DNA from 3 places in the Paenibacillus sp. LS-5 genome. Region 2 is predicted to be linked to each of the others. Evidence: riboswitches for the same ligand, from Rfam matches in the RefSeq annotation. Region 2 holds a riboswitch; each other region holds the start of a gene.
The links. A riboswitch is a leader RNA that binds a small molecule or an ion and turns the genes downstream of it on or off. The one in region 2 is predicted to bind cyclic di-AMP.
Positions count from the first base shown of each region.

Region 1: another riboswitch for cyclic di-AMP. It lies ahead of AC0MA3_RS02760 (APC family permease); the one in region 2 lies ahead of AC0MA3_RS25360 (C40 family peptidase).
Region 3: another riboswitch for cyclic di-AMP. It lies ahead of AC0MA3_RS25025 (NfeD family membrane protein); the one in region 2 lies ahead of AC0MA3_RS25360 (C40 family peptidase).

Region 1 covers NZ_JBWAVA010000001.1:598,256-607,177, reverse strand. Annotated here, with positions in the region: gene AC0MA3_RS02775 (ATP-binding protein) at 1-1,168, shown strand, start outside; gene AC0MA3_RS02770 (DsbA family protein) at 1,245-2,000, shown strand; gene AC0MA3_RS02765 (disulfide oxidoreductase) at 2,000-2,431, shown strand; cyclic di-AMP (ydaO/yuaA leader) riboswitch at 2,659-2,817, shown strand; gene AC0MA3_RS02760 (APC family permease) at 2,944-4,761, shown strand; gene AC0MA3_RS02755 (histidine phosphatase family protein) at 4,901-5,515, shown strand; gene AC0MA3_RS02750 (ABC transporter ATP-binding protein) at 5,667-6,473, shown strand; gene murB (UDP-N-acetylmuramate dehydrogenase) at 6,643-7,554, shown strand; gene ymzB (protein YmzB) at 7,620-7,955, opposite strand; gene AC0MA3_RS02735 (ZIP family metal transporter) at 8,206-8,922, shown strand, end outside.
Region 2 covers NZ_JBWAVA010000028.1:13,011-23,389, forward strand. Annotated here, with positions in the region: gene motB (flagellar motor protein MotB) at 77-892, opposite strand; gene motA (flagellar motor stator protein MotA) at 876-1,676, opposite strand; gene AC0MA3_RS25340 (hypothetical protein) at 1,881-2,174, shown strand; gene AC0MA3_RS25345 (4a-hydroxytetrahydrobiopterin dehydratase) at 2,407-2,694, shown strand; gene AC0MA3_RS25350 (c-type cytochrome) at 2,827-3,183, opposite strand; gene AC0MA3_RS25355 (GNAT family N-acetyltransferase) at 3,279-3,764, opposite strand; gene AC0MA3_RS25360 (C40 family peptidase) at 3,993-4,484, opposite strand; cyclic di-AMP (ydaO/yuaA leader) riboswitch at 4,490-4,632, opposite strand; gene AC0MA3_RS25365 (C40 family peptidase) at 5,022-5,450, opposite strand; cyclic di-AMP (ydaO/yuaA leader) riboswitch at 5,508-5,646, opposite strand; gene AC0MA3_RS25370 (hypothetical protein) at 5,868-6,698, opposite strand; gene AC0MA3_RS25375 (M1 family metallopeptidase) at 6,710-8,656, opposite strand; gene AC0MA3_RS25380 (YwhD family protein) at 8,827-9,333, shown strand; gene AC0MA3_RS25385 (AbrB/MazE/SpoVT family DNA-binding domain-containing protein) at 9,455-9,928, opposite strand; gene AC0MA3_RS25390 (DNA-3-methyladenine glycosylase) at 10,157-10,379, opposite strand, start outside.
Region 3 covers NZ_JBWAVA010000026.1:43,098-53,476, forward strand. Annotated here, with positions in the region: gene AC0MA3_RS25005 (peptide-binding protein) at 1-1,355, opposite strand, end outside; gene AC0MA3_RS25010 (GGDEF domain-containing protein) at 1,955-3,187, opposite strand; gene AC0MA3_RS25015 (GH36-type glycosyl hydrolase domain-containing protein) at 3,233-5,614, opposite strand; gene AC0MA3_RS25020 (flotillin family protein) at 5,812-7,233, opposite strand; gene AC0MA3_RS25025 (NfeD family membrane protein) at 7,256-7,783, opposite strand; cyclic di-AMP (ydaO/yuaA leader) riboswitch at 7,960-8,148, opposite strand; partial or broken gene AC0MA3_RS25030 (InlB B-repeat-containing protein) at 8,612-10,379, opposite strand, start outside.

The sequences.
Region 1 (8,922 bases), on a different contig from region 2:
TCTTATGTATAAAGACAGGAAACGGGTGATATTTACTTCACAGTTTAATGAGCAGCGCTACTCTGCCTTATTTGAGTTCAGCCCAGATATGGTGATATGCATCGACCCATTAGGCAAAAAGGTGATCAGTGCGAATCCTTCGTTAAGGCGGACAACGGGTTATGGCCAAGAGGAGTTGAGCGACTATAAGAATGTGTTATTCAGTACCCGGGATGCACAAGCGCTCAAATCAGTCATAAAGCGTGCTGCAGCCGGGCAGTCCGGGAAGCTTGAAGTAAACGTAAAAACTAAAAACGGGAGCAAGTTGATCTGCAGTGTTACTGTCTTTCCTTTAATGAGCGAAAAAGAGAACTTCATCTATATTATTGCAGAAGATATCACAGCGCTAGCTGAACAACAGAAAGAGCTTCTAATCACCAAAAATGCCGCTGAAAGCGCTGCGCGGATGAAAACTGAATTCCTGGCTACGATGAGTCATGAAATCCGTACACCCCTCAATGGTATTATTGGCATTAACCAGCTGCTCGCCGAGGAAATTACAGTTCCGGAGCAACTGGACTTATTAAAACTTCAATATACGAGTAGTCATGCCCTGTTGAATGTGATGAACGATGTTCTGGATATATCCCGCCTGGAAGCAGAAAACATACTGCTGGTAAAAACGGATTTCAATCTTCCTGTTTTGATGCGGGAGTGTATGAACCTTTTCAAGGTTGCTGCCACCCAAAAAGAATTGGCAATGTCACTTCAGCTGGACCCCGCCGTTCCGGAACTGTTCATCGGCGACAGCGCGCGCATCCGGCAGATTTTGGTTAATCTAATCGGCAATGCAGTCAAGTTTACTCATCATGGGGGGATAACAGTATCCGTAGCTCCATACAGCGCTCTGGGTGCGTCTATGGTTCTTGAATTCACGGTGAAGGATACAGGGATTGGGATCACGCCGGATAAGTATAAAATGTTGTTTCAGCCTTTCTCCCAGGCAGATGCTTCCCATACCCGCAAATATCCCGGCACAGGTCTCGGGCTGGCGATCTGCAAGAAACTCGTAGAACTTATGGAGGGAAGCATTTGGTCGGAAAATGCCACAGGCGGGGGGAGTGTTTTTAGCTTCAGAATCCCTCTGCAGCGGATGGAACCTATTCCTCAACAGGAGGTTTGCCAATGAGAGAGTTTTAATTATATAATTTTAAAGGAAATACCTTCACCACAACAGTCCCGACGGGACAGAAAGGAACTCTCATTTGAACAAATCAAATAAAAACAATGTCATGCTTCCCCAATTAAGCAAAGCGGAGAAACGCAGGGCACAACAGGAACAGGACAAGCAGAAAACGAGAATCCTGATTATTAGCACAGTGGCCATTGTAGTGATTATCTTCACCGTGCTTATTCTTTTGGCATCGAAGGACTCTTCTTCCAATGCAGGTTCAGGCGAAGCGGTTCAATTCAATTACAGTGAGCTTCCAAGACTGGGCAAAGCGGATGCACCGGTTAAAATCGTCGAATTCGGTGATTTCAAATGCCCGGCGTGTGCCAATTTTGCAGGTGTCATCAAGCCACAGCTGGCTCAGGAATATGTGAATCAGAATAAAGCAGCTATTTACTTCGTAAATATGGCCTTTATCGGTCCGGATTCTGAAACGGCTTCTCTGGCAGCCCTCTCGGTATATCATCAGAATAGTGATGCTTTCTGGTCTTATTACGATGCAATTTATGCCAATCAAGGGGATGAAAATGCTGAATGGGCTACACAGGATTTTCTGGTGAGTCTGGCAGAGAAGGAAAAGCTGCCCATTGACTTAGATCTGTTGCGCAAGGATATCAAGGAACGGACCTATGAAAGTGAACTGCAAAAGGATATTACTCTTGCCAAGGATACCGGAGTCACCTCCACACCTACTGTATTTATTAATGGATACAAAGTAGAGGAGCCATTCAATATGGAAGCCATAGATGCACAGATGAAGTCTGCTTCCGAAGCAGTGAGCGCCGAGTGATGAAGTTCTCTACGTTCTGCAGGCGCCACTGCCTCTATCTGGCCTGGTTCGTGTCCGTTATTGCGGTAGCGGGAAGCTTGTATCTTAGCGAGGTCCTGAAGTATGAGCCATGTAAGCTGTGTTGGTTCCAGCGTATATTTATGTACCCGCAGCTCATCCTGCTGGGCATTGCCACATACCGGAATGACAAAAAGATAATTCCTTATGTGCTTCCTTTAAGTCTAATTGGGGGCAGCATAAGTGTTTATCATTATGCCGAGCAGAAGATTCCTGCACTCAGCAAGGTGCTCCCATGTACGATTGGCGTACCCTGTAATAAAGATTATCTTAATTTTTTCGGGTTCATTACGATCCCTTTACTTGCCCTGATCGCATTTGCTCTAATCACGATTTTGCTCTGGACCGGGCGTAAAGAGGACACCGTAGACTAGACAGAGCCACAGCAGAATATAGAGGGCAATCATTCCTGAAATTTCTGACACAAATATAGATAAAAATCATGAAAAAACCCGGTATGAAGGGATATTCGCAGAGAATGAAAGATCGCTATATCCCTCATCTTTGTTTTGCGTAAATTGGATGTTTTTTCATTCTTTTTTCATTTTTTTCACCGCTTTACGGAAGAGGCATTGTAGACTATCATTAGACCTTGTGAGAAGTTGAATATGCGCTGAATTTTCTGTAAGGAAAAACGGGGGAACCAACATTGGCCAAGCGCCAAAGGGGTGAATCGGGAACGGTCCGCAAGGGCCATAACCGTAGGGCTACCACAGCCCGAATCCGCCAGCTAACCTCGTAAGCAACGGTGGGATAATGACGATGCGTAAGCATGCGGATCATTTCCGTATGCTTATTTTTGTGCCTGCATTTATGAAATCCACCAATGAAAACAGCGCACGGTATTACCGTTTCAACGTAAGCAAAGAGAGGAACTGTTACTACAATGGTAAGCAAGGTAAAACGACTATTGATCGGGCGTCCGATGAAGTCGAACGAACTCGATCATGAAAAGTTATCCAAGGTGAAAGCACTGGCTGTCCTGTCTTCTGATGCGCTCTCGTCTGTAGCCTACGGAACGGAACAAATCCTGATTGTGCTGGTAGCCGCAGGCTTCACAGCTATCTGGTACTCATTGCCAATTGCATTAGCCGTATTGGGCTTGCTGGCTATTTTGATTTTATCCTATCGCCAGACTATTTTTGCTTATCCGCAAGGCGGAGGCGCGTATATCGTTGCCAAGAGCAACCTCGGGGTTCCTACTGGACTCTTAGCAGGCGGATCGCTCCTGGTCGACTATATTTTGACCGTTGCGGTTAGTGCGTCGGCAGGGACGGATGCGATCACATCCGCTTTTCCTAATCTTCATAATCATAGTGTTCTAATCGCCGTAACCGTTATTCTGCTCTTGACCCTTGTCAACCTGCGAGGCGTTACGGAATCTGCATCGTTCATTGCTATTCCTGTGTATCTGTTCGTAGTATCGATCTTCGTGTTGATCATTGCGGGAATATTCAAATATGCAACCGGCGGAGCCCACGCCAATGTTCCAGAAATCGGGGCTGCTGTATCGAATGTCAGTTTGTTTTTACTGCTTAAAGCCTTCAGCTCCGGCTGTTCGGCCCTTACAGGAGTAGAGGCGGTATCGAACGCAATTCCAAACTTCAAGGCACCTGCTGAGAGAAATGCGGCCAAAACCTTGATGATGATGGGAATTATCCTTGGAAGTATGTTTACAGGAATCACGCTGCTCGCCTACTGGTACGGAATTACACCGGATACCAAAGCTACAGTTGTATCCCAAATTGCTGAATCTACTTTTGGACGCGGTGGTTTGTACTTCTTCATTCAAGGGATTACTGCTGTAATTCTCTTCCTTGCAGCCAATACGGCTTACTCAGCTTTCCCGCTGCTGGCGTTTATGTTTGCCAAAGATAAATATCTGCCCCATGCCTTTATGGTCCGAGGCGACCGTTTGGGCTTCTCTAACGGCATTATCTTCTTGGGTGTATTATCAGCCCTGCTTGTCGCTGCTTTTCATGGAAATACAGAAAGTCTGATTCCTTTGTATGCAGTGGGTGTATTCATTCCTTTTACCCTGTCCCAGCTTGGTATGATGGTGCACTGGTATAAATCCAAACCTAAAGGCTGGCAAAATAAATTTGCTGTGAATACGGTGGGGATGCTTACTACCCTGACCATTACTCTGATCTTTATCATCACGAAGTTCTCGAGTGTATGGATGGCCTTTATCTTCCTGCCGGTTGTAATGTTCGTGTTCCACCGGATTCACCGCCATTATCTCAATACAGCAGATCAGCTGCGTATTTGTCCGGAAACGGATAAACCTTGTATCAAAGGAAGCACCGTAGTAGTTCCTGTCGCAGGTGTAACCCGTGCAGTTCTGCATTCCATCAGCTATGCCAAGTCCTTAACGGATAATGTGGTAGCCGTGTATGTTGGATTTGATGAAGAAGAAATTAACAAAATGGAACAAAAGTGGGAGGAATGGAATCCGGGAGTGCGCTTAATTGTACTACGTTCCCGGTATCGCAGCATTCTTCGTCCGCTTGTCAAGTTCATTGATACAGTGGAGTGGAAGACCGCTTCTACCGACCATATCACGGTACTCATTCCGCAGTTTATAACGAAGCATTGGTGGCAGGCGATCCTGCATAACCAGACCAGCTTGTTCATCCGCTCTTATCTGATGAATCAAAAAGATATCATCGTAGCGACAGTGCCTTATCATTTGCATAAATAAATAGATGTATTACATTAACAGGGCTGTTTCCGGATACTTCGGGAGCGGCTCTTTTGTATTAAGAAGAAAAGGTGAAAGTGAATTTTATATTAATATGGTATTATTATGCCTATCCGAAAAAATAGAAGGGGAGATGCAAATGGCCATTTATTTCATAAGACATGGAATTGATGATGAAGGATTTCGTGGAGGGTGGAGTCAAAGAGGACTCGTTGTTGAGGGATATCGGCAATCGGAGAAGCTGGGGCTTTACCTTAAGGAAAACCAATCGTCCTTTAATATACATCGTATCCTAAGCAGCGATTTGCAACGGGCATTAGATACAGCAAATGAGATCTCCAGAGCACTAGGATTACGAGTTGAAAGCAGCGAAGATTGGAGAGAAACGAACAATGGGGTTATTGCAGGCATGCCCAATGAAATTGTGGATGAACGATACCCTAATCTGTACTTCTCGGGTTTACGGATGGATGAACGTTATCCTGGCGGAGAAAGTCCCATTGAATTTTTTACACGTATAAAAGAAACATTTACCCTACTATGTGAAGAACAAGTGCGAAACCATCCTGTTGAAAATGTAATCGTTGTTACGCATGGTGGAGTCATTAATATAATCTATCATATTTTGAGAGGATTGGAATGGACTAACAAGACCCGAAAAGCATTTTCGGCTTCTTACACAAGTATACATAAAATAGAGTATTGTGAAGGAGAGTGGAGAATTTCACTGGAAAACCTTACACAGCATCTGTGAAGATAAACAGTTGCGTGCAAAAAACTAAATATTTATGTTGACATAGAGAATGAGAATCAATATCATTTAATGGAGTGAGACGTAAAAGACAAGTCTTTAACCGGATCGGATATTACATATAGGATTCTATTGATGTATAGGAGTGAAGAGGATGCCGGAACGTTTGAACACAGAGCAGTTAAGTATTGGATATGCGGAGGCATTGATTGTCAAAGGACTGAACCTGTCTCTTCCAACAGGGAAAATCACAGCCCTGGTAGGGGCGAACGGCTCCGGGAAATCTACCATTCTCAAGACAATGGCGCGTATCATGAAGCCCAAGAGCGGCAGTGTGATGCTGGACGGCAAGTCGATCCATAATCTGTCGACCAAAGAAGTAGCCCGGCAGCTGGCGATCCTGCCGCAGAACCCCACTGCACCGGATGGACTTACTGTATCAGAACTGGTAAGTTATGGCCGCTATCCGCATCAAAAGGGCTTTGGTACGCTTACTCTGGAAGATCATAGTATTATTGCAAATGCGATCTCAGTGACGGGTATGGAAGAGTTCCACGACCGTCCCATTGACCGTCTATCCGGAGGGCAACGTCAGCGGGCCTGGATTGCGATGGCACTGGCCCAGCAGACGGATATTCTGTTCCTGGATGAACCGACAACTTTTCTGGATATGGCACACCAGCTGGAGGTTCTCCATCTGCTGCAGAAGCTGAATCAGGAAAAAGGCCGTACCATTATTATGGTCGTGCATGATTTGAATCATGCTTCCCGTTATGCTCAGCATATGGTAGCGATCAAATCCGGACATGTGATCAGTGAAGGCCCTCCGGCTGAAGTGATGACACCTGATGTACTGCGGGAAGTATTTGGTATTGAAGCGGATATTGTACGTGATCCGCGGACCGGTGTGCCTCTCTGTCTGCCTTATGAACTGGCGGCATACAGTGCAGTTGGGGTGTAATAGGTTATAAATGTGAAATGTGACTCATAATGATAATATATGCAGTTGGCAACAGGCTCCCGTCATTGACAAGGGAGCCTGTTCGTTGTTAAAGTTGTGGTTGCCCTAGTTAACGATTATACAGTGAATCAAGGAATATTATTTTTATGGAGTCGAAGGAGCACTGAATATGAATATCAGCAAAATATATGAGGATCTGCAGCAGCTGGTTCCGACTGGCGTGGTCAAGCGCGGGGAGGCGCTGCAAGGTTATGTATTTACGCGTATCGGCGGGCAGGCCGACATTTTGACGGTACCTGCGACATATGAGGAACTTCAGTCCATTGTTACATATGCCCGTGTAAACGACATTCCATTGACCGTTCTGGGGAACGGCTCGAATGTCATTATCCGTGACGGAGGGATTCGCGGGATTGTCCTGCAGACTGCAGACTTAACCGATATGGGATTAAGGGATAATTTGCTTTACGCCCAGTGTGGTGCAAAGATTATCGATGTTTCCCGATTTGCTTTGGAGAAAAGTCTTGCAGGACTTGAGTTCGCCTGCGGAATTCCGGGAACTGTAGGTGGAGCGCTGTATATGAATGCTGGCGCATACGGCGGAGAGGTCAAAGATGTGCTGCATAGTGCACTTGCTATCAGTAAAGCAGGGCGGCTAGTGACTCTTCAGGGGGATGAGCTGGAATGGGGCTACCGTAAAAGTGTCTTCGCCAGTGGCGAATTCATTGTATTGGAGGCCCGGTTTGCTTTGCAACCAGGTGATCCTGCGAATATCAAAGCGGTCATGGACGATTTGACCTGCCAACGTGAATCCAAGCAGCCATTGGAGTATCCCTCCTGCGGAAGCGTCTTTAAGCGTCCCCCTGGAAGATTTGCCGGGCAGTTGATTCAGGAGAGCGGGCTTCAGGGAACAAGAATCGGCGGAGCTGAAGTTTCAGTTAAGCATGCGGGATTCATTGTTAATACCAATCAAGCAACGGCCAAGGATTATATAGGGTTGATTCACCATGTTCAGTCTACAGTCAAGGATAAGTTCGGAGTAGAGTTAGAGACAGAGGTAGAGATTATCGGAGAAGAATAATTAACATATCACAGGACGCAATCAATTGGATGCGTCCTGTTTTGTTATTTTATAGTGGGCAGTATTCAGCTCTTGGAGATGGAATATTTGGCTCTGTCCGTCCGCAGTTCAACCCGCTCGTCATTAACTTCATCCAGTTGAAGCCCGCTGACAGCAATCTCGTAATTCAACTGGGGCAGGGGGACAAGCTCGCCGTCCCGGTTAATAGTGTTGCCAGTGCCTCGCAGAATCAGAGCACTATCCAGATATTCATCAATGACATCTTCGGCATCCCGATAATCCACGGTTTCCAGATTGAAGTGGACGGTGTCCAGATCCTTCATCTCTTGCTTGTCAATAACCAGAGTTTCGCCCCCTTGGGCGGTCAGCCAATCCATTAATTTCTGTACACTTTGATCCATCAGTTGATCCCATCCTTATCAAGGAGATTATAGAAGTTAAGTTACCCTTTTCTTTGAAATTGAATCCATGCTTCTGTGAATGCATTAGACAGGTGAAGGTGGAAGATGAATTAAGTGAATTAAAGATTAATGAAGTTAACAAAATCTCATCCAGGCCTGCAGCTGATTGTAATTTCCTTTTCGAGTGTAAACTACTATCAGGCACTTCTATTTTATACTTAAACTACATTGGCCAAGGAAGGTGAACCTATTGTGGAGTGCACTGTTATGGGGAGCTATTTCCGGCTCTGCGGTCCTGCTTGGAGCATTGCTGGCGTTATATCTGCCGATTCCGAAAAAGCTGATTGGATTCATTATGGCATTCGGTACTGGGGTACTCATTGGTGCAGCGGCGTATGAGCTTCTGGATGATTCCGCCGCTGAAGGTGGACTGAATCCTACCATTATCGGATTCTTGGCCGGTGCAGTTGTGTTCACACTGTTTGACTGGTATATCTCGCGCAAAGGCGGCGCTGGCCGCAAACGTTCCGGCAGAGACAGCAGCAGTAAGAAGGTGCAGGGCAGCGGAATGGCTATTTTTGCAGGAACTGTGCTAGATGCTATTCCAGAATCAATAATGATTGGTGCCAGTCTAATCTCCGGCCAAGGGGTAAGCATGCTGCTGGTAGCTGCCATCTTCATCAGTAATATTCCTGAAGGGCTGTCCAGTACTTCAGGACTTAAGCAGGACAACTACAGCAAAGGGAAGATCGTCTTGCTGTGGCTCAGCGTCTTATTGATGTCTTCAGTGGCATCGGGTGCGGGATACCTGTTCATGGATCATGCCAGCGGTTCTACGACCGCACTGATAGCCTCTTTTGCCGGAGGAGGAATTATCTCTATGGTGTCCTCCAGTATGATGCCGGAAGCATATGAGGAAGGCGGGCCGCTGACCGGACTTGTTGCCGCAATGGGCATGCTCTGTTCT
Region 2 (10,379 bases):
TTGGTATAACAAAAAGAGCTGTTCTGAAGGTCGTATCCAGACCCTTCGGAACAGCTCTTGTTGAATACTAAGATTATTATTTTCCGGTAGCTGCAGCTTCAGTACTCTGCGTTGCATCCACATACTTCCGAAGAACTGAGACTTCGACGCGGCGGTTCTTGGCCCGTCCGGCAGCCGTGGAGTTATCCGCGATCGGATGATATTCCCCATATCCAATAGGACTGAACTTAACCGGGTCCAGATAAGGGTTTATCAGCAGAATCTTCATGAATTGCAGCGCACGGGCTACACTGAGATCCCAGTTGGAAGGATACTCACTGTTGGAGATTGGGATATTATCCGTATGGCCCTCTACCAGTATTTCGTAATCCGGAAATTGCTGCAGCATGGTGGAGATGGACTTCGCCAGCTGACGGGATTCATCCTTTACTACGGCCTCTCCGGAAGAGAACAGAGCATTGTCACTGATGGTGATTGTCAGCTGGGACTGATTGAGCTTGGTGCTAAGCAAATCGGTCAGGCCGTTATTCTTGATATACTGATCGAATTGCTTCTTCAGCTTCTCCAGTTCCTCTTGCTCTTTTTGTTTCAATTTGGCAAGGTCCGCCTTACCGGTATTAGGGGCAATGACATTGTTCATTTTATCTTGTTTACCCTGATCCAGTTGCGTATTTGTAGGAGCATCGGATTTATATTCCAAAACTCCAGACCCTCCATTCAGTGCTGAACTGAAAGCCTGTGACATTTCTTCGAATTTCTTCGCATCTGTTGCACTCATCGCATACATTACGAGGAACAGGGCTACCAGCAAGGTCATTAAGTCGGAATAGGGCAATAACCAGGTCTCATCGGCGTGTTCTTCATGCTCCTCATGTCTAGTCTTTTTGCTCACTAGAAGCACCCTCCTTGTCACTCAGCTTTGCGCGTTCCGCTGGTGTGAGGAAGACAGACAGCTTCTGGTTGATAGCGATTGTGGATACGCCGGATTGAATGGATAACAGCCCTTCCACCATCATCAGTCTGACCTCAATTTCCCGCTTCGACAGACGCTTAAGCTTATTTGAGATAGGATGCCAAAGGACATAACCCGTAAAGATACCGACCAGGGTGGCAATGAAAGCGGCCCCGATGGCGTGAGCCAGTTTTTCCATTGCACTCATATCGGCTAGTGCTGCAATTAGCCCGATAACGGCCCCGAGAACCCCGAGTGTTGGTGCGTACATACCGGCTTGAGAGAAGATCAGAGCTCCGGCCTTATGCCTATCTTCAGTAGCATGGATATCTTCCATTAGCACATCACGGACAAACTCCTGATCGTTGCCGTCAATAATCATCCGCATACCATTACGAAGAAAGTTGTCTTCAATTTCGTCGACCTTAGATTCGAGGGCAAGTAAACCTTCGCGGCGGGTAATGGAAGCCCACTCCATGAACATGGTGATAAGGTCCGATTTGCTGACCATTTTTTGTTTTACGAAAATTAGCTTTAACAACGAGGGGATTTTTTTTACTTCCGAGAACGGGAAAGCCATAAATATAGATGCGGCTGTACCCAAGAGGATAATTACGTAAGCTGCAGGTGCATTTAGGGCATGCAGTGGGGCGCCCTTTAGATACATCCCCCATACTAATGTAACCAGACCAAAAATTAAACCTATAATTGTTGAAATTTCCATTATGCACCTCGTCCATGAGAATTAAGATGTGATCCGACTATACCGCGTGTATCATCCATGAACAGCGGCGGGACACTCTGCGTCTGATCAATTAACGTATATTCTTATTTATCGACAGGATTCCCTTTTTTGTGAAGTCATTTTTTCGGCTATAATGAGTAAGGCAGGTTATTATTCATCTATGGAGAAAACGGAGTGATTGACGTGGGTGTGAAGCATGGCAGAGATTATAGTGAAATTCTTAGTGAACTGACAGAAGCAGTAGGAAGGATTTCTGACGGGTATGTGTTTTTTGAGATGGAACCCGATGAGTGGCAGGAACTGCCGCAAGAATCGAAGATGGAGGTTTGGGAAGCGCTCGCTGAGGATTTATTCTACGCCTTGGGTAATGAACCGGTTATTGAGGTTGGTAGTGGCGTTGTAATTTACGATAAGGAAACACATCGGATAAATATTTTGCTGGGCGAAGAAGATCTGGCTTCAGTCCTTTTGGTCTAAAACAGGTAGCCGCCGATAGCCGGTTTGCCCGTAGCCTGTGCCACGTGGTAAAATTGATAGAGCTAGGTTCTACTTGCCAGGATTTACGAATACAATAAACCGAAAAATAGCCCTCATCCTGGCGCATCCCTTGGACTTATATAAGCTGAGGGATGTTTTGTTTAAGGCACCCTCACACATTGTGAAGGAGATATAAGGATTTTGTTGTTAATCTAGTAAGGGAGGAAGAACATTGCAATTTACGGAAGAAGAGCTGCGGGAGCAGGCGAGCAAGCTGGAAGGATGGAAGCTGGAGCCGAGTACCCTGGTGCGCAAATACATGTTCAACGAATATATGAAGGGCATTGCTTTTGTGGATGAGGTAGCAGCTATCTCGGAAGCATTCGAGCATCATCCGCATATTACAGTTGACTACAAAACTGTCGTCCTGCGTCTGTCTGCTGTGGGTGAAGATGGCCTTACGGCACTTGATATCCGGCAGGCCCATGAATTTAATGAGGCTTTTGAGAAGAATCGTTAACACTCCAACCCTTGCAGGACAGATTAGAGATTGGAAATTCATATCCCTTATATAAAAAATGCCCTGTACGGGATCTACATGATCCTTGTACGGGCATTTTGTGTTACGGAGGTGATGTAATAATGAGGAGAACTACTTCTTCTCCGCAAGCCACATCGCTACATTCGCGATCTCCTCGGGCGCCAGCTTATCCTTGAAAGAAGGCATCTGTCCGCGGCCCTTGGTGACAATGGTATAAATCTCTCCGGCGTCATGCTTGCCGCCTTCCTGCTGGAGACTAGGGCCGACAGCGCCCTGGAGCTGGTCACCATGGCAGGTGATGCAATTAGCCTTCACTGTAGCCTCGGCGCTCGCCGCATCCATCTGTACTTCGGGCATTGTTGGTTTGTTCTCCTCAGCGACTTCGGCTTTGCCGGGCAAGGTGAACATTAAGATTACCGCAAAGGCACAGGCGGCAAAAAACAAACCGCTCATGATCCATTTCTGCATCTGCATCCGTCCCCTCCTTGTAAGCTGCTTCCTACATTATACAAGAAGGTAAAGCGTTATCATAGCATTTGTGACAAAAAAATGAATGATTTGTGCTATTTGTTATAGACCATACAATAAAATGGCTTATCTCCCGTCGGAGTCCGGCGTTCATAAGTATCTGTAATAGTAAATCCGCTTTTTTGATAAGCGCGAATCGCCCTCTGGTTCCAGGTAAGCACCTCCAGATCAATCTCACGCTCCGGATAACGTGATAGGGCTTCCTTGACGATCGCATTCATGAACAGATGACCCATACCCTGCCCGCATAGATCAGGCCGCATGCCAATTCCAAGCCGGACAACACCCTCCATCGGGAATAGCTGTGCAAAACCGCAGAGGATACCTTGGCTATTCAGCACAGAAACATACTGCTCGCTACGCAGCCGGGGATCACCGAATTCAACATCTAAGGCCTGCATTTGCTCCCAGGACATCCAGCCATAAATGTTGTATGGAGGTTTATATACCCATTCACATATTTCTGCAGCGTGATTCACTTCCATGGGGACAACGTAAAAAGTTACAGAAGAACTAATCATCCGCTATCCGCCTCCCTTCAGAATGAAACGTTATATCATAATTATATACAAAACCATTCCATTTCGACGCATAAAAATATATTTTTAGAATTAGCAAAAATCGCGGTTTTTTATGTTTTGCAAATAACGAGGAGGGTAAGTAACTTTTATAGAGACAAAAAAACAAGCCCCCTCCAAGATTTCGGCAAAAATCCTGGAAAAGAGCTTGTTCAGTTACAATATTAGACCTTATTGTACATCGTCGTTATCTTGTGAATCAGTAGCAACTGCTTGATAAGCATCTGTGCTCATAATTCGTTTGGCGCCAACGTAGCGGTTGACGTAGTAGCTGTCACTCAGCGAGCTGATGGTTACACCGCGCTTGGAAGAAGCGTGTGCGAACTTGCCTTCACCGACATAAATGCCGACATGGGATATTCCTTTGCCGCTTGTATTAAAGAATACAAGATCGCCTGGTCTAATGTTATCACGGGATACGGCAGTACCCATTTGATATTGGGAACCAGACTGGTGAGGAAGGTTGATTCCAATCTTATCAAACACATACATGGTAAATCCGGAGCAATCAAACCCGTTAGTCGAAACTCCGCCGGATACGTATTTAGTACCGATGGCTTTGTCGATAACCTGGTCCATCTTGGAGTCTGCGAAAGCGCTTCCCGCTCCGATGGTAAGAATGATGGAAAAACTGAGTAGTGCGGCTGCCAGCTTCTTCTTCAAAAGTAAATACCCCTTCCAAATGCCTACGAGGTTAGCTTAAGGGTTCGGTTGAAGGTCCCCTATGACCCCTCTGTGAATAGGAGGTCAATTCACCCAAAATCGGTTCCCCCGTTTCCTTAATAATTAAGGAACTCGGCACGACTGTTGATTAGGATTAGCTTACGGATCAAACAATGACAAAACCTTTGTAAATCAGGTTTGAATAATTACAAAAATGTTACTATCGACTTACTGCGATAATTGTAACAAAGACAGAAGCAGTTGGCAATCACTAAAAGCATATAAATACATATTTTTTGAGCCTTTTAAGAGAAAAATGCCTAATTTGCGCTTGTTTATTACTCCGTAAGTTAGAGGTATGGAAGATTTATCTGGAATATTTATCAAAAAGGGTGTTTCAAAGCTCTAAAAAGTGTGTAAAAGGGAGAATAAGGAAAAGGAAAAACCCGGAAATGATTACGGCAATAATCAGTTCCGGGCTCGTATAAGTTACATTTAGTTGTTAGAGGTGTGATTTTGAGGGGATAAAAACTTCAATTAGTCGTAGGCAACGGTCTTGTAAGCTGTAGTGCTCATCACTCGTTTAGCGCCAACGTAGCGGTTGGCCCAGTAGGCTTGACTCAGCGAAGAAATATTTACACCGCGTGAACTGGAAGATTGTGCGAATTTGCCTCCACCGACATAAATGCCGACATGGGAAACTCCTGATCCAAAGGTATTGAAGAATACCAGATCGCCTGAACGCAAGTTGTTCCGTGATACGGATGTTCCCAGGCTGAATTGTGCCTTGGACGTGCGTGGTAGGGTAAGTCCGACACTTTTAAAAACATACGAGGTGAAGCCGGAGCAATCGAAACCGTTTGTGCTGGTGCCTCCGAATTTATAGGTGGTTCCAATAGTTTTAGCAATGACGCTGTCCATCTTCGAATCAGCGGAAGCGCTACCAGCTCCGATGGAGAATACCATTACTAGTCCAAGTGCTGCTGCGGTACATTTTTTCTTAAAATTCTGACTTCTCAAAAGATGTACTCCTTCCAAGGCCTGCGAGGTTAGCTTAAGGATTCGGTAGAAGGTTCCCCTATGACCCCTCTAAAGCGAGATCAATTCACCCAAAATATGGTTCCCCCACTTCCCGGTGCAGGGAATTTGGCGTTTTATGCACCAGAAGAGCGACGTGTCGACAATTTGCAAATGCTTGTAAGTTTATTGTGTTTGAATGTGCTGCGTCTTAAAGATTACAAATTTGTTACTAGTAGTACAGGCATCATTGTACCAGAGGATTTACAGTTTTGCAAATACACTTATTTACTTTGTAATCCAAAAAAAGAGTCCCGCTCCCTCAAGGAGCAGTGACTCTTTTTTTATGCCGGCAAATTGCAGTATTTATTGTGGAAATGATTTACTGGACCAGAGATGGTATTGTGCGGCGATTCCCCACATTTTGAACAGTGTAGTGGGGAGGGGAGAGAACTGCCTCAGCAGAAGTGCCGGCATCCCGGGACAAAAGATCGACATCCCGCCACAAGCAAGCATCATTACCAATCCCCCTGCTCCCATCACCGCCGATACTCCCACTGAAGGAATGATTACTTTCAGACAGACCAGCAGAGAAGACAGGGTTCCTGTACCACCTGTATAACCGAACTGCATGTACAGCAGCATTTTTCGGATGAAGAATAGATATAATAGCCAAACCAGAATGTAGGGTACCAATTTCAGCAGCAGCTTATAATCCACAATTCCGGTAAGCAGCAGATCGTACATTCTGGGAAGAAGCCAGTAGAGCGGCAGCGCTGTAAGCACCCATTCTGCAAGACTGAACAGCAACACCGGAAGCCCATATAGCCGCATACCCGGAAAAAAGAACATTCCACGCTCGCCTTTACGTTCCTGATGAAGCTCATGGAGCAATCCTGCCCGGATGAATGGTGATAGCAGGAGCCTTATTGCACTTAAACCCAGCAGCATCCAGAGCCATTGTTGAACACCGGAATGTGTGCTTAGTGCGATCTGTCCCTCCACATAATACAGAAGCCTGCCCATTGCACTGCCACCCGCATCCTGATCAGGGTAACGCAGCAGTATCGGAACCACTGCGCTTTTAACAAACTTGTACATGAAATAACTCCAAAACAACCTGTAGATAAACAACAGAATCAGTATATAGAATTGTTCCTTCATGCTGTACCAGCCGCGGGATATCGATCTTTTCACAATCCTTCACCTCACCAGACAAGAGTTCCGAGCAGATTTTCAATCAGGTTGGTTATGCTAAGCGTCCAGCGAGAGAGCGTGTCGGGTTCCAGTTCTGCCAGTCTGAAATTATTCAGATGCCTACTCTCCAGCAGGATGGAGTGCCCGGGATCAATCTCTGCCGATACCAGCGGCGCTTTGTAGGAGAGTTGAAACGTAGTTTTCTTGTCTTTTGCATTCCAATATCTTTGAACGGTATATCCATCCGAAAAGGTGAACTTCACAGGCACCTCTTCGTACTGGCTGCTCTTGTTGCTCACGGTGACCGATGAATCATAACGGAGATTTTCTGTGCCGGTCCCTTTTTTGTGAACGGTATTGATAATGTCATCTACAGCAAAATCAGGAGCACCACCACTGTATACATATTGATCAAAGTAGGCTTGCCATGATTTTTTGGTCACTTTTTCTACGATCTTTTGAAAATCGGCAGTGGAAGGGTGCTGGAATCGGTATTTGCGGGCATAGGCAGCCATGATGGCATCCATGGTTTTGGTGCCAACTTGCTGTTCAATATCTTTGAGCACCAGTTTGCCCCGGATGTATACGTTGCGTGTATAAGCATCATCACCTGTATATTTCCAGGTCTCCAGATTGAGCGGCTGTGATGAGGTAACCAGACTAGACTGAAGCGCTAAGTTGGGTGCTACGCCATATTCCTGTTCCATCAGCCGATCTTCTGCATATGAGGTGAAGCTCTCATCCAGCCAGGCCTCCTCAAATTCATTGCTGGCGATCATGCCATAAAAAAACTGATGCCCGATTTCATGGATAACAGTACGCTCAAGCTGGGTGCCCGGGGCATCCTCGGCTGCGCCGAAGGCGGTGATGAGTGTGGGATATTCCATCCCGCCTGCGCCATTCCCAGCCTTTGGCGGAACAACGATGGATAGTGTCGAGTAAGGATAAGAACCGTACCATTTGCTGAAGGCACTTAGAGCAGCTTTGGCTGCCTGGAAGTACCGCTCCTTCAAATCTTTGTGCACCGGGTCCAGATAGAGCTTAATCCTTACCCCGGGCACTCCGGGTGCCGAGAAGGCTTCCTCTGCAACCACAAAGTCGGGAGAGGCAGCCCAGGCAAAATCATGGACATCATCAGCGTAGAACTGATAAATCTTCTGATCCTGTTTCAGCTTGGCGGTCTTCACCGGAAATCCGGTTGCTGCGACAGTGTAATTGGCGGGTACGGAAAGAGTGATACTGTATATCCCGAAGTCGCTGTAGAACTCGGAGGTGCCGTGATACTGGTGCAGATTCCATCCTTCCTGCTTCGCCCCGCGGGTGCCGGCTGGCTCATACACGCTAAGTTTGGGAAACCATTGTCCGGCCATTACAAAATTACCTGATATTCCCATTCGGGCGAAGATTTTTGGCAGTTTGACTTCATACTTCAGCCTGAGCGTAACGCTTTCTCCCCCGTTCACGGGTACAGGAAGATGCACCTTGACCAGTGTCCTGTCATTCATATTGCCGTCGTCAGGCTGGACATACTGCAGACGCTGCATGAGCGAGACACCGTTAGAAGTCCGCAGATCGGTCAGGGTCATACTGCCGTATCCGTTCGCTGGCATTGTATCCCCGCGCAGTGTACCTCCGGATTCTTTCATAAAGGTAGTATCTTTAGAGGCAAAGGCGTTTGGATAAAGGTGAAAGTAGAGGTCTTGTACCGGTTTTTGACCGGGATGTGTCCAGGTAACTGTCTCGGAAGCCCTTAATGCCCCTGCAGAGGGGATTAGCTGCGCGTCAATATGATATTCGGTTACCCGTTTGCTAAGAGCTTCCGAGACGGGGAGCGGCTTACTCTCCGGGAGAACGGGCTGCGGAGCTTTGATCTGTGCAGCTATAGGGGACTTGGCCTCTTTTGGTGCGGCAGCTGTCAGGACAGCAGAGTTATGCCCTGAAAAAGCTCGGATTCCCATTCCTGTAAGAGTGAAGGCGGCCAGAGCTGCAATGATGAGGGTGTACCTAAATGACAGTGGCTTCATACTGTGATTCCTCCCGTGACAAGCATCTACGGGATGTATATGTTTGCATTCGGCGCATTATTAGCTAAAATTAAATTATTAGTGAAAGGGAAGGATGTGCACTTGTGGATAACAACCAACCAGAGGGTAAAAAACCGATGGCTCTGAATATCGTGAACGCCAAGAGCAAGCATAAAGGCTTTGGAGCAGGCTCCATCGATTTGAACAATGTATCGCCGGTTATTATTGACGGCGGTGAGGCCGTTATCGATATCGGTGCCATGCATGCCAAGAGCAAAGTGGAGAAGGGAATTAAATTCAGTCCGAACCGTGAGGATGTACCGGACGGAAGACAGGTATGGGTGGTATGGGTGGCTGTGGACCGCACCCCGGAAGGCCAGTCTTATGGCGGGATTACCGCCTGCGAGATGTGGATTGACACCGAAGCACGCAGGGGCTGGAAGATTCTTGCCGATCATGTGAACAAGCTGGATTCCGCCTTGAAGCGCAGAGTAATTCTTGAGGGGCTTGGAGCAGCGGACAAAGCAGCCTTGAAATCACTCCTGATTACCCACAACTCAGAGTGGTGGAATGCATCGGCTGAAGAGCTCAAAGCTGCATTGTCAGAGTAATGTTCCATATGTATCTAGCGAGGACAGATCATTCGCACACTAAACAGCCAGGCCTCCTAATTCAGGAGACCTGGCTGTTTGTATTGTGTATGAAGTTCAGGATGTCGGGTAGAGCTTTATCCTATGTTCCGCTGAGCAGGTTGAGCTTGCGCTTGAGCTGGCTAACCCGGGCTTGGCTGATGCCAAGCACCTCCGCAAGCTCTTTCTGATTGGCATAGGGGTGATCCTCTATAGCCTTCTCTAGGCGCTGGCTCATTTCCTCGGTCTTTGTCCGCCGCCCCCCGCGGGCAGGTTCTAGATTCCTGTCTGCAGGGCTTTGCGGCTGAACGTTGTCATCAGCTGTCCGATCCGGATTACTGAGCTCTTTCAGACAGTTGTTGCAAATGAACTGATCTTTGTAATAGGTCACATGATCAAGACTTCTGCAGAACGTGCATTCCGTTGAGGTGTACTTTCTGAGTACGACAATTTCATCATCCAAAATGAAAAATTCGATAGAATCCCCAATGTCGATATTTCGAGTCATTCGGATTTCTACGGGAACCACAATTCTGCCAAGACTGTCTAAACTCCGGATCATGCCTGTATCCTTCATCCCATGTCCCTCATTTACATCTTTAATTTTTTTTGTGGATATCTATGATTATAGCAGTAATTGTAAGTTGTGAGAACGGGGAAAGCGCATTCATTTATAGATATTTTGTAAAAAAAAGGGAAATATTTCCGTGTATTTAAAAATCTCTCCATCCGGGAAGTCCGAAAGGAGAGATTAATTAGGGTTCTTTTGTTTTTTACCCAATTTTGGTTTGCCGAAACAGTCTCACTAATCTTTAGGTTGATAAAACGGCTGTGCTTGTCTATCCAGTACAGAGACGTAAGGGTTGCTTCTGAGGTAGAACCGCCAGGGAAGCTGGGCATATTCTTCGGCATAAGAAATATTGATTCGCGGTGCTTGTACAATATCCAGCGTATTCTGCGGGTCGCCCTGCTCCAGCCACAGGGGGCCCGCAGGATCATTCAGCTGGCATCCGTTTAGGCTTTTGTCT
Region 3 (10,379 bases), on a different contig from region 2:
GCTGCAAAGTCAATGGCTTTCGGCGTTACTTCAATACCGACTTCCTTAAGATTCTGCTGGATGACTGCTGCGACCTGCTCACGACGGCTGTTGCCCGCGTTATACTGCAGTTCGAAGGAGAACCGGTGTCCGTCTTTGGTGAGAATGCCATCCTTACCGGCAACCCATCCGTCTTCTGCCAGCAGCTTCTTCGCTGTTTCCGCATTGTAGTCATAGTTGACAGCTGCATCCCCCGGATCAGCCCAAGTATCCGGCAGGAACGGTGCGTTCATTAGGGCTCCGACACCCTTCAGAATGTTATCGACCATCCCTTGGCGGTTCAATGCGTGTGCAATGGCCTGTCTGGTCTTCTGTCCCGTGAATAAACCGTATTTGTCTTTGAAGTTCTTGGCATCGAAGTTGAACATTACATATTCGTACTGAGCGCCCGGCTTCTGAATGATATGAATCGAGTCGTTGGCCTTGACGGCCTCAACCTGTGTAACCGGAATAGCACTGATATGATCCGTGTCGCCCTTCAGGAGAGCTTGAACCTCGGTATTCTGATCAGCATAGATTTTGTAAACCAACTGTGCGATATGAGGTTTAACTTCGCCCCAGTAGTTGGGATCAGCATCAAGAGTATGGCTGTCACCCTGTTTCCAGGAAGTCCATTTCCAAGGTCCGCTTGTGACGGTCTTGGCCGGGTCAGTACCATAAGCATTGGTTTGCATTTCTTTCGGTGCAACATCCTTCAAAATATGCGATGGTACAATAGCCTGGCAAAGCGCGTAGAGGAAAGGCGCATAAATCTTGGACATTGTAACTTTTACTGTGTGGTCATCCACTTTCTCTACGGTCTTCACTTTGTCAAAAGCACTCGTAAGCGGTGAGCCGGTTTCCGGATTCTTAGCAGTTTCAATGGTATATACCACATCATCGGCTACAATCGGCTGACCATCACTCCATTTAATGGTATCTTTCAATTTAATCGTGTACGTCAGTCCGTCTGCAGAGATTTCCGGCAAAGACGCTGCCAGAGACCAAGGTTCTGCCTGTACGTTTCCTTGACGGTCCAGATCATAAAGCTTGGCAAATACGAATTCTGCCAGATCACCCGAAGAAGTGTCGTTAATCATAAGAGGATTAATATTTACGATATCGGAAAATGTGCTCATTACCATCGTACCGCCATCCACCGGGGCATCTACAGCCGGTTCAGAAGCAGCGGGAGCTTCACTTGCGGCTGGAGCAGAGCTCTCTGCCGTAGCACTTGGTGAATTAGTTGCGGTGTTATTTGTACTGCACCCTGTGAATAGAACCCCTACAAGAGATAGAACCAGTAAGCCAGACCACCATTTTCTCTTTTTCGCCATCCTGTTTACTCCTCCTTTTGTTAGATCCGTGTAACGTCTGAACTACCAATACCGTTGCAACGCACTCTCTGTCCTAATAAACCTTTGTTCAACCTCCCTTGTGTAAGTCAAACGTTTTTGCCATGTGTCATCAAGGTATGTAACAATACCTTACAAGGAATCTTTTACTCCTTAAGCCGCTATCCGCTGGAATAGACCGAAGGTCAATTAGCTACAGGACAGCACCTATAGGGAAGCTAAGCTTTCCCGTATAAATTATGGTTTATATTACATGTTAAATTTTCTTACGTCAATATCTTTTTTATCCGTTTTTTACCTTGTATTATTTCTATATAATGTATTTGATCTCCTTATTCATCCATTATATTTCCTGCGCAAGTTATTAATTCCACTAATAGTTAAGGAAAACAAATAGATAGGCCAAATGTTACCTTATCAATGTAAACATTATGTAAGATTTTCATTTATGAATATACATTTTCATACAAAAAAAGAAGCAAACGCTGTTAAGAGGCCGTCCACCTCTTCGCTGTTCGCTTTTTTAATATACAGATTGTTGGATCGATGTCCGTCAACCAGTCGAGTATGTAGTTGCCCCTTTACTTGCTCACACAATTTCTACCTTTTTTCTTCGCGCGGTATAGGGCGGTGTCCGCTGATTTCATTACACTTTCCGTGGTTTTGTTCTTCTCGTTCTTCTGGGAGACCCCGATGCTTACAGTTATGTAGATTTGCTTTGCGGCTTTTGTGCCGGAGGATCTTTTTTTGGATTTGCTTTTGGATCGGCCCTTGGCGCGCAGGGTGAAGGCCCGTTTGGATATCTTTTCCCGCAGCTCTTCGAGATGGGGCAGCACATCATTGATGTTTTTACCCGGAAAAAGAATCGTGAATTCCTCCCCGCCATAGCGGAAGGCCCTCCCTCCGCCAGAAACGTCCTGTAAGGTCGATGCCACCAGCTTTAACACTTCATCTCCTGTGTCATGCCCGTAGGTATCATTGAATTTTTTGAAGAAATCGATATCCAGCATCGCAATAGCATAGTTAAAGCCCAGCTTCATCATGTCCTGCTTAAGGGCCCGCCGCGAGGGCAATCCGGTAAGCTCATCGGAAAAAGCCATCGAATACGAGTCCTGAATGATTGATAGAATAAGAACAATCCCTGAAATGGCAAAAAATATTGAATACAGCAGCGGACTGCTGCTCTGATGCAGCACGTAGAACATGGCTAGCAGGACACTAATGAATGAAATTTCCTGTGTGGAGGACCGGTGAACGATGAACCGGACCATCAGGATGGCAAAAGTGACCACAAATGCAATAACCGCCAGCTGCGGTATGGGTGTCATATTGTGAAGATTAACCGGCACTACCTCAGTATTTAATAGGTTTAACCATTCTCTCTCTCCTGATTTGATCTGCCAAAAGAGAAACAGGCATTCTGCCAGGATCAGAGCGATCCGAAGAGTTCCCCATAAACTGATAATGCCCCGTTCTTTAAAAAACGAGAACAACGCAATATTCAGCGGAATCACCAGGCAGATGATGGAGTAAATATCCTCCGGTCGTACTGCAATGCCTGGGATTTCCGGTAAATAGGTTGTTGAGGCCAGACAAACCGCCAGAATAACCAGAATGTAGAATTCCCTGCTCCGGTTAAATTTCCAGGATAATATGGCTCCCACCCCAAAAATAACATAAGGAGAGAGCCTTACCACCCCAAGCTGCGAATCAGACAAAGTATTCATTTGGACAGACAAAAAGTAGGCTGCTGCAAGAAGAAAAAAGGGTATGGCTCTGGAAAAGAAAGCTGTAATCGTCGTTCTCAAGCTCAATAATTCCCTTCATGGAGTATTTCTGTGGCTTCCTATTATATCGGTTTATTGAGGCGGCAGCTTCACCACAACGTCATATTCCCTTCCAGCTTCCACATCTTTGATTATGCCATCTTCGATGCGATTGCCGTTCACGTACACTTCCGTAGCAGTCACACCAGCTTCACGTTTCATCGTGATATGCAGCTCCGCTCCTCTAAAGCTCCGTTTGACCGACGCCTCTTCCCATTGCGCAGGAAGCTGAGGGTGGATACGGATTCCTGCCTCATTCCCCTGCACTCCAAACAGGCCGTCAATCAGGCAGCGGTATACCCATGGTACTGTCCCTGTATTGAACAAATGACTGGAGCGCCCGGCGGTACGCGGGAATTGTCTGTAAGCACCCCGATAATAGTTAGGGATGAACACAGGCAACTGGCCGCGTCTGACCAGATCCTCAGTATCCGGTCCGGGGATCATTTTGCGCAGCAGGCGGTAGGCATCCTCTTGTTCTCCCACAGCGTAAAGCGCATAGATGTAAAAAGCTGCCGCATGGTTATATACCGCGCCATTCTCGGCGGTTCCCGGATGCTTCTGTGTGACTCTGCCCACATCCTCGCGCATGGCGGTGTAGGACGGCGCCAGCTTTTCCAGACCATAAGGTGTTTCCAGCTGCTCCTTGACCGCCTGCATCAGCTTCTCCTGCTTCGAGGCATCCGCAGCCCCGCACAGCAGAGCCCAGCCCTGAGGATTAATAAAAATCCGTCCCTCCGTATCCTTGCTGATACCGAACACCACATTATCATCAGTGATTCCCCGGGCATACCAGTTGCCGTCCCACAGATATTGGTTAATGGCCTCATTCGCCTTGTCCGCCGCCGCAACTAGTGTTCTGCCAAGATCCGGCTGTCCGCTTTTGCTGCAGATGTCCGCCCAGATCAGGAAGGCATAAGCGGATGCCATGGTCAGCCAGCCGGAGACACCTTTACCTTTGTAGCCCACCATATTCATCGGATCACACCAGTCGCCCTGGTCGATATAGTTCAAACCGCGCTCATCCGTTGCCTCCATCAGCCAGAACATCGCCCGGTTAATATGTTCCAATACAGTAGCCGTTTCTTCTCCGCCCGCAAAAGCAACCTCTTCCTCCAGAATGGTGTAATCATTCGTTTCATCCAGGTAGGTACTGAGGCAAATCGGCAGCCAGACACAGTGATCCATATGCGGAACCTGATTGATATACTTCAGCTCAGCCGCTTCATGCAGAATAATTCCATCCGGCATAGCTCCGTTTGCCTTTTGCTGGCTTAATGCCGTAAGAAACGCATTTCTTGCCATCTGCGGCTTGATATAGCTCATTCCCATATTGTCCTGGAGGTAGTTCCGGGTCTGGGGGTCTGTGGTTAGACGGTTGGTCTGGCCATGATAATACATTTGCCGCGGCAGCCAGTGATTTACGAAGTTGTCCAGATCAGGATCAGGCGTCTTAATCTCAATGCAGCCTTTGCCCTCCTGTATGTACCCGGCATATTCCCGCTCCGCCGCAGCAAAGCCGTCCTCACCGCCGGACTCCGCATTCAGGAAATACCGCTGGCGGATCTGCGCGACCTCTTCTTCCGTCTTGGCTGGACCAAAAATAAAGCGGTAATGCTTGTCTTCACCAGGCGCAAGCTCCGGGCTGTATTGCAGGACACACAGCGGCATCTCATAGCGGGCATCCCCTTTGGAGAGCTCTTCCTGCTGAACGGCCGATGGCATACCAATCCCGCCCTCCCCTTCAAAGGCTTCCTGGCTGGCTTCCCAGGCGCGCGGCGGCTGGTCGGCAAGAAGAAAAGTTCTATCCTTAAGTTGCTTGATCTTCGCATAGTCCTGATATTTCTGATACGGGGTAATTGCGGTGCAGACCATCGCCTGCAGCTCCTCGTGGTACTCCGCCGACTGATTCATCCAAGACATATAGCCCACCGTAAAATATGGATAGATGCTCAGCTTCCGCTTCCGGTCCGAGAGATTCTTCACCTTTACACGCCATAGCTCCATGGCCTCGTCTTTGGGCAGACTGAGTGTCATTTCTACAGCAATACCAAGATGTTCAAGCTTCCAGACAATATGGTGTTTTCCAACCGCAAAAGTATACTGATCCGGCAGAACGCGAACAGGCTCATATGGCGCCGAGAAAATCTCCCCGGTCTCTTCATCCTTCACATAGAGAAACCGGCCGGGATGATGAGCATAGTAGGGCTGCTCCGGCTGCATAAAGGTCTTCGCTTCCAGATTCGGCGCATAGGAATATTTGGCAGGCTCAGGCTGCATAAACTGCGCGACCGCATACCCGCGGCAATTGACGTGAATCATCATCTTCTCATTCCATAGAAACCCTGAAGCTTTGGGGAGCTGAGTGGGGCTCGTCAATTCAACATATTCATTGTCTTCTGTAGCTCTAATCATTATTTAGCCTCCCTATATTAAGTACCTATTCATTCTAATCACATAGTAGTTTTAGTATAACGGTCATAGATGAGATAGTACATTGTCCAATGGTAACGTTTTCGGCAGCAGCAAAATAAGGGATGTCCCGTAAGTGGGACACCCCAGCAGTATTATGAGTAGGAACTTTTGTAGTATAGAAATACAAAGCCGTGAAATTACTGCTCTTTGTTCCGGCCGAGCAGCCCACTGAGAGCCTCTGTCACGTTCATACCGGTAAGGGTCTGAGTTAATTCAGGAACCTGGGCCATGATTTTGGCGATATCACCGGTAATTTTGTTCACGCCGGATGAAGTTCCATCCTGGGAAATCACTGTAATCTTATCCACCTTGGCCAGCGGAGAAGCGATCTTTTCTGCCAGCTCTGGCAGTACTTTTAAGAATTCCACTGTAAGCGCGGCTTGCGTGAACTGTTTGTACGCTTCAGCTTTCTTCTCGAGCGCCCCTGCTTCTGCCGCTCCAGCCAGTTGAACAATTTCCGCGTTGGCTCTCCCCTTCGCCAGTTCTGCTTCCGCAGTCGCCAGCCCCCGTTTGGTCATGGTGGCCGCCTCTGCTTCCGCCTCAAGAATCTGCCGCTGCTTGGCGGCTTCCGCTCTCATGATCGTAGCCTGGTTCTCCGCCTCAGCAGGCTTGATCACCGTCGCCTCCAGTTCTTTCTGTCTCAACTCAACTTCGATTTCCCGGACGGTACGGTTAGCCTCTGCTTCCATCTGCGTGATCTTGACCTGCTCGGTAACCAGCGACTGTTTGATCTTGTTCTGCTGCAATTCGTACGCAAGATCCGCCTGCGCTTTCTTCACTTCTGTCTCCAGCTTAAAGTCTGCCTGCTTAATGTTCAATTCCTTCTCGAACTGGGATTCCTTGGCGCGGGCTGCAGTTCCTGCTTCAATGGTAGCCTGATGCGCATTGGCTTTGGCAATGGAGGATTCTTTCTCCGCCTCGGCTTGCTTGATCTGAATGTCGCGTTCCGCTTCGGCTTTGGCGATGCTGGCATCACGGCGGATGCGCTCAATCTCCGGAACCCCCATATTGTCGATATATCCTTTGTCATCAGTAATCTTCTTAATGGTGAAGCTGACTACCTCAAGCCCCATCTTGTCGAGATCTTCCGAGCAGGTCTCCCGCATCTTGCTGTTAATCTCGTCAGGAGTTTTTAGAATAGATTCCACCGTTAATTGTCCGATCAAGCCGCGCAAATGACCTTCCACCGAATGTAGAATAATCGTCTCGCGGTCTTCCTCCGGCCGGTCGATAAACTGCTCACTGGCAGTCAGAATAGCCGTAGGATCGCTCTTAATCTTTATCTGGGCTACCGCCTCCAGGTTAAGCTTGATGCCTTGCTTGGAGAACATCGCCTGCGCCGGGATAACATCGAAGCTCATCAGCATCATGGAGATGGTCTTATTGTTCTGGAAGCCGGGGATAACGAACGTCCCGCCGCCCTGAACTACTCTTTTTCCGCCAAGGCCGTATACAATCATTGCCTGATTGGGCGGAACCTTTTTATAAGCGTTCACGATACTGAACAAAGCCAGCAGAATTACAACAACGATTCCCGAGATTAAATAAAGAATAACCATTATGTCCGACACTCCCCATTAATTATAATTGTTCGATTTCACTCTCGAAAAGAGTTACTGTCGCCATTCCTTTATCCACCTTCAAAATAATCACCCTGTCGCCCTTGGCAAGCTGCTGGTCGGTTTCTGCCCGCACTCCAATAGAGCGCATCGTCCCGTGCAGTACATATTTCATTTCTCCAACGGCTCCATCCACCGCAGGTATGCTGATGTACCCGAGTTGCCCAACCTGCTCATAATCCATTTCATTCATGCTGCTGTCATACCGGGTCATCACCCGGGCCAGCACCGTATACATCAAACTGCCGAGCAGCAAGGCAACCACGGTGCAGATCAGCACCACTGCAAGTAGATTCATTCCTGTAAATCGGGTAAGCACATAACCAGTCCCGCCCCAGACCGTGACGAACACCATCAGAGGGAGTATGGGCACAAAGCCCGGACCGCCAGCATCGGCGCCTCCCGCATGAAGATGACCCGCCAAGCCATGCCCATGAAATCCTCCGCTGAGGAGGAGCAATAGTCCAACCCAGAAGCACACGATAAACACAGTAACGATAATAACACCCCCTTTAAAGCATTTAAAATAATGCCCAATTGCTCTAATTCCCGTTGTTATAAGATTTTCAGTTCCTTATACAGACCGTCTTTCCTCTCTGTATGCGCAACAAAAAGACCACAGAAGCGGCAGGGCTCTCCGTGGTCGGTTAATCGATCATGGCGCTCATCCTCTCTCTTCGAGGCTTACGGGGTTAGCTGACGGATTCGGGCAGCGAGATTGCCCTACCCTGCTGGTACTGTGCTATTCAGTATGCAGCAAGGATTCACCCCAGGGTGAGCGGCTGCTATCTGAGCAAAGCCATATTCACCATTGGTTCCCCCGTTCCCGTTGCCGGAATTCAGCCATTTGAGAACAGTTATATTACATTCGGTTGTTGATTTGAATCTTACGCCTGTGGCCATTTATTGTAAAACATGGCGGACGACAAAAGAAACCAAAAATGCCGCCCCTTCACGTATGAATGCGTATTCTTTCGTTTCGCTCTTAAGCGGCCGATGATTTGCTCCTTTTTGCTCCATTTCTTGCAAGCTCTCCCAATGGCCGAAGCCAAGGCGCACGCACTATAAACCTTAGGCGCTTACGGTGTTGACAGCCGGGTCGAAATCCGGAAACAAAGCTGACCGCTGCCGCTTTTCCGCAATCTGTCCGTCCTCTCCGCTAAAGCAAGCCACCCATGACCAAAAACGCAGAGCAGCGATCCTTCAATAACTGAAGAATCGCTGCTCTGCTCACTTTTTGTGGTTTTAAGAATGAAGAAAACTGCCTTCCGTTAACAGCCCCAAATTACACTTGTCCCTTTTTCCCAGAGAACCGTCATTAGTTAAGTGAATCCAACAACGTCTTTAATTGCGGGTTGAGCTTCAGCGCATTCAGGATGATCTGCAGTGCTTCTGCACGTGTGGCATTGCTCTTAGTATGAAATTTCCCATCTGCTTTGCCTCTTATGATACCAGCTTGTGCTTCAGCTTTGATCTCGTTTGCTGCATAGGAGCCCTTCAGGTCATCGAAATTGCCTTTGGTGGTGTCCTTCGTTACGTTGCCAAGGTTTATGACGCGGGACAAAAGGACAACCATTTCCTCGCGGGTGATTGTTTTATTTGGCTTGAACGTAACATCCTCGTAGCCGCTGATAACTCCTGCCTCTGCGAGCTTCTCGATGGCGCCTTTAGCCCAGTGGTTACCGACGTCCTTAAAAACAACACCAGTATTGCTGCCGTCTTTGATATCGAATACCCGACTCAGAATCACTGCAAATTCAGCGCGTGTGATCTCACCATCCGGCTTGAACGTACCATCCTTGTAACCTTCAATCACATGGAGCCTCACGAAAGTATCGATAGTTTTTTCGGCCCAGTGTCCTTTCGTATCAGCAAGTTCAATCTTAACATTAGATTTCTTAGCTTCCTCTACCTTGGACTCGAAAGCATTAACTAAGTTTATTACATTAACAATGCTGCTATTAAATACATCAACTGCTGGTTTCGTAGAACCAGGTGGTGTCACTGTTGGCGTTATACTGTCCGCCGGCGTACCACCCGGTGATGGCTGCCAGGATACATCCTCCCGATTCACTGTTACCATATACGTATTGCCAGTCCCGTCCGGGGCCGTTACGCTAATCTGAATCAGGTTCGCGCCCACCTGTAAATTGTTGGCTCTATACGTATACATATTGCCGGTTACGGAACTGTATACGGCTCCCGAAACGGTAAACGTCGCATGAGAATCCGCTGTGGTAAAAGAAAGATTGCTGCTTGAAACGGAATTAGCTACACCATTCACGTTATATTTCATAGTTGCTGCTGTAAATGCTGGTGTCAATGTCCCTTGATCCACTGACAAGCTGGACAACAGTGCATTTGATGAGATCCATTTCGCATAGAGAATGGCATTCGCCGATCCCATGTTGAAAGTGGCATTCGAAGCGTAGTCGGTGCCGCTTCCGTTAGCGGCAGTGTTCCAGCCTGCGAACGTATAGCCCGTCTTCACCAGTGCTCTAGTGTTCCCCAGCACCGTCACTGTGTTCCCTTGCTGATAGCTGTTGCTGTCGGTCGGTACTGCACCGCCGGTGCTGCCGTTTCCGTCATACGTTACGGTGTAGGTCGGATTCGCCGTCCACTTCGCATAAAGCGTGGCATTCGCCGATCCCATGCTGAAGGTGGCATTCGACGCGTAGTCGGTACCGCTTCCGTTAGCGGCAGTGTTCCAGCCTGCGAACGTATAGCCCGTCTTCACCAGCGTTCCCGTGTTCCCCAGCACCGTCACCGTGTTCCCCTGCTGATAGCTGCTATTGTCAGTCGGAACTGTACCGCCGGTGTTGCCGTTTCCGTTATACGTTACGGTGTAGGTCGGATTGGCTGTCCACTTTGCATAGAGGGTGGCATTCGCCGATCCCATGCTGAAGGTGGCATTCGAAGCGTAGTCGGTACCGCTTCCGTTAGCAGCGGTGTTCCAGCCTGCGAACGTATAGCCCGTCTTCACCAGTGCTCCAGTGTTCCCCAGCACTGTCACTGTGTTCCCCTGCTGATAGCTGTTGCTGTCGGTCGGTACTGCACCGCCGGTGCTGCCGTTTCCGTTATACGTT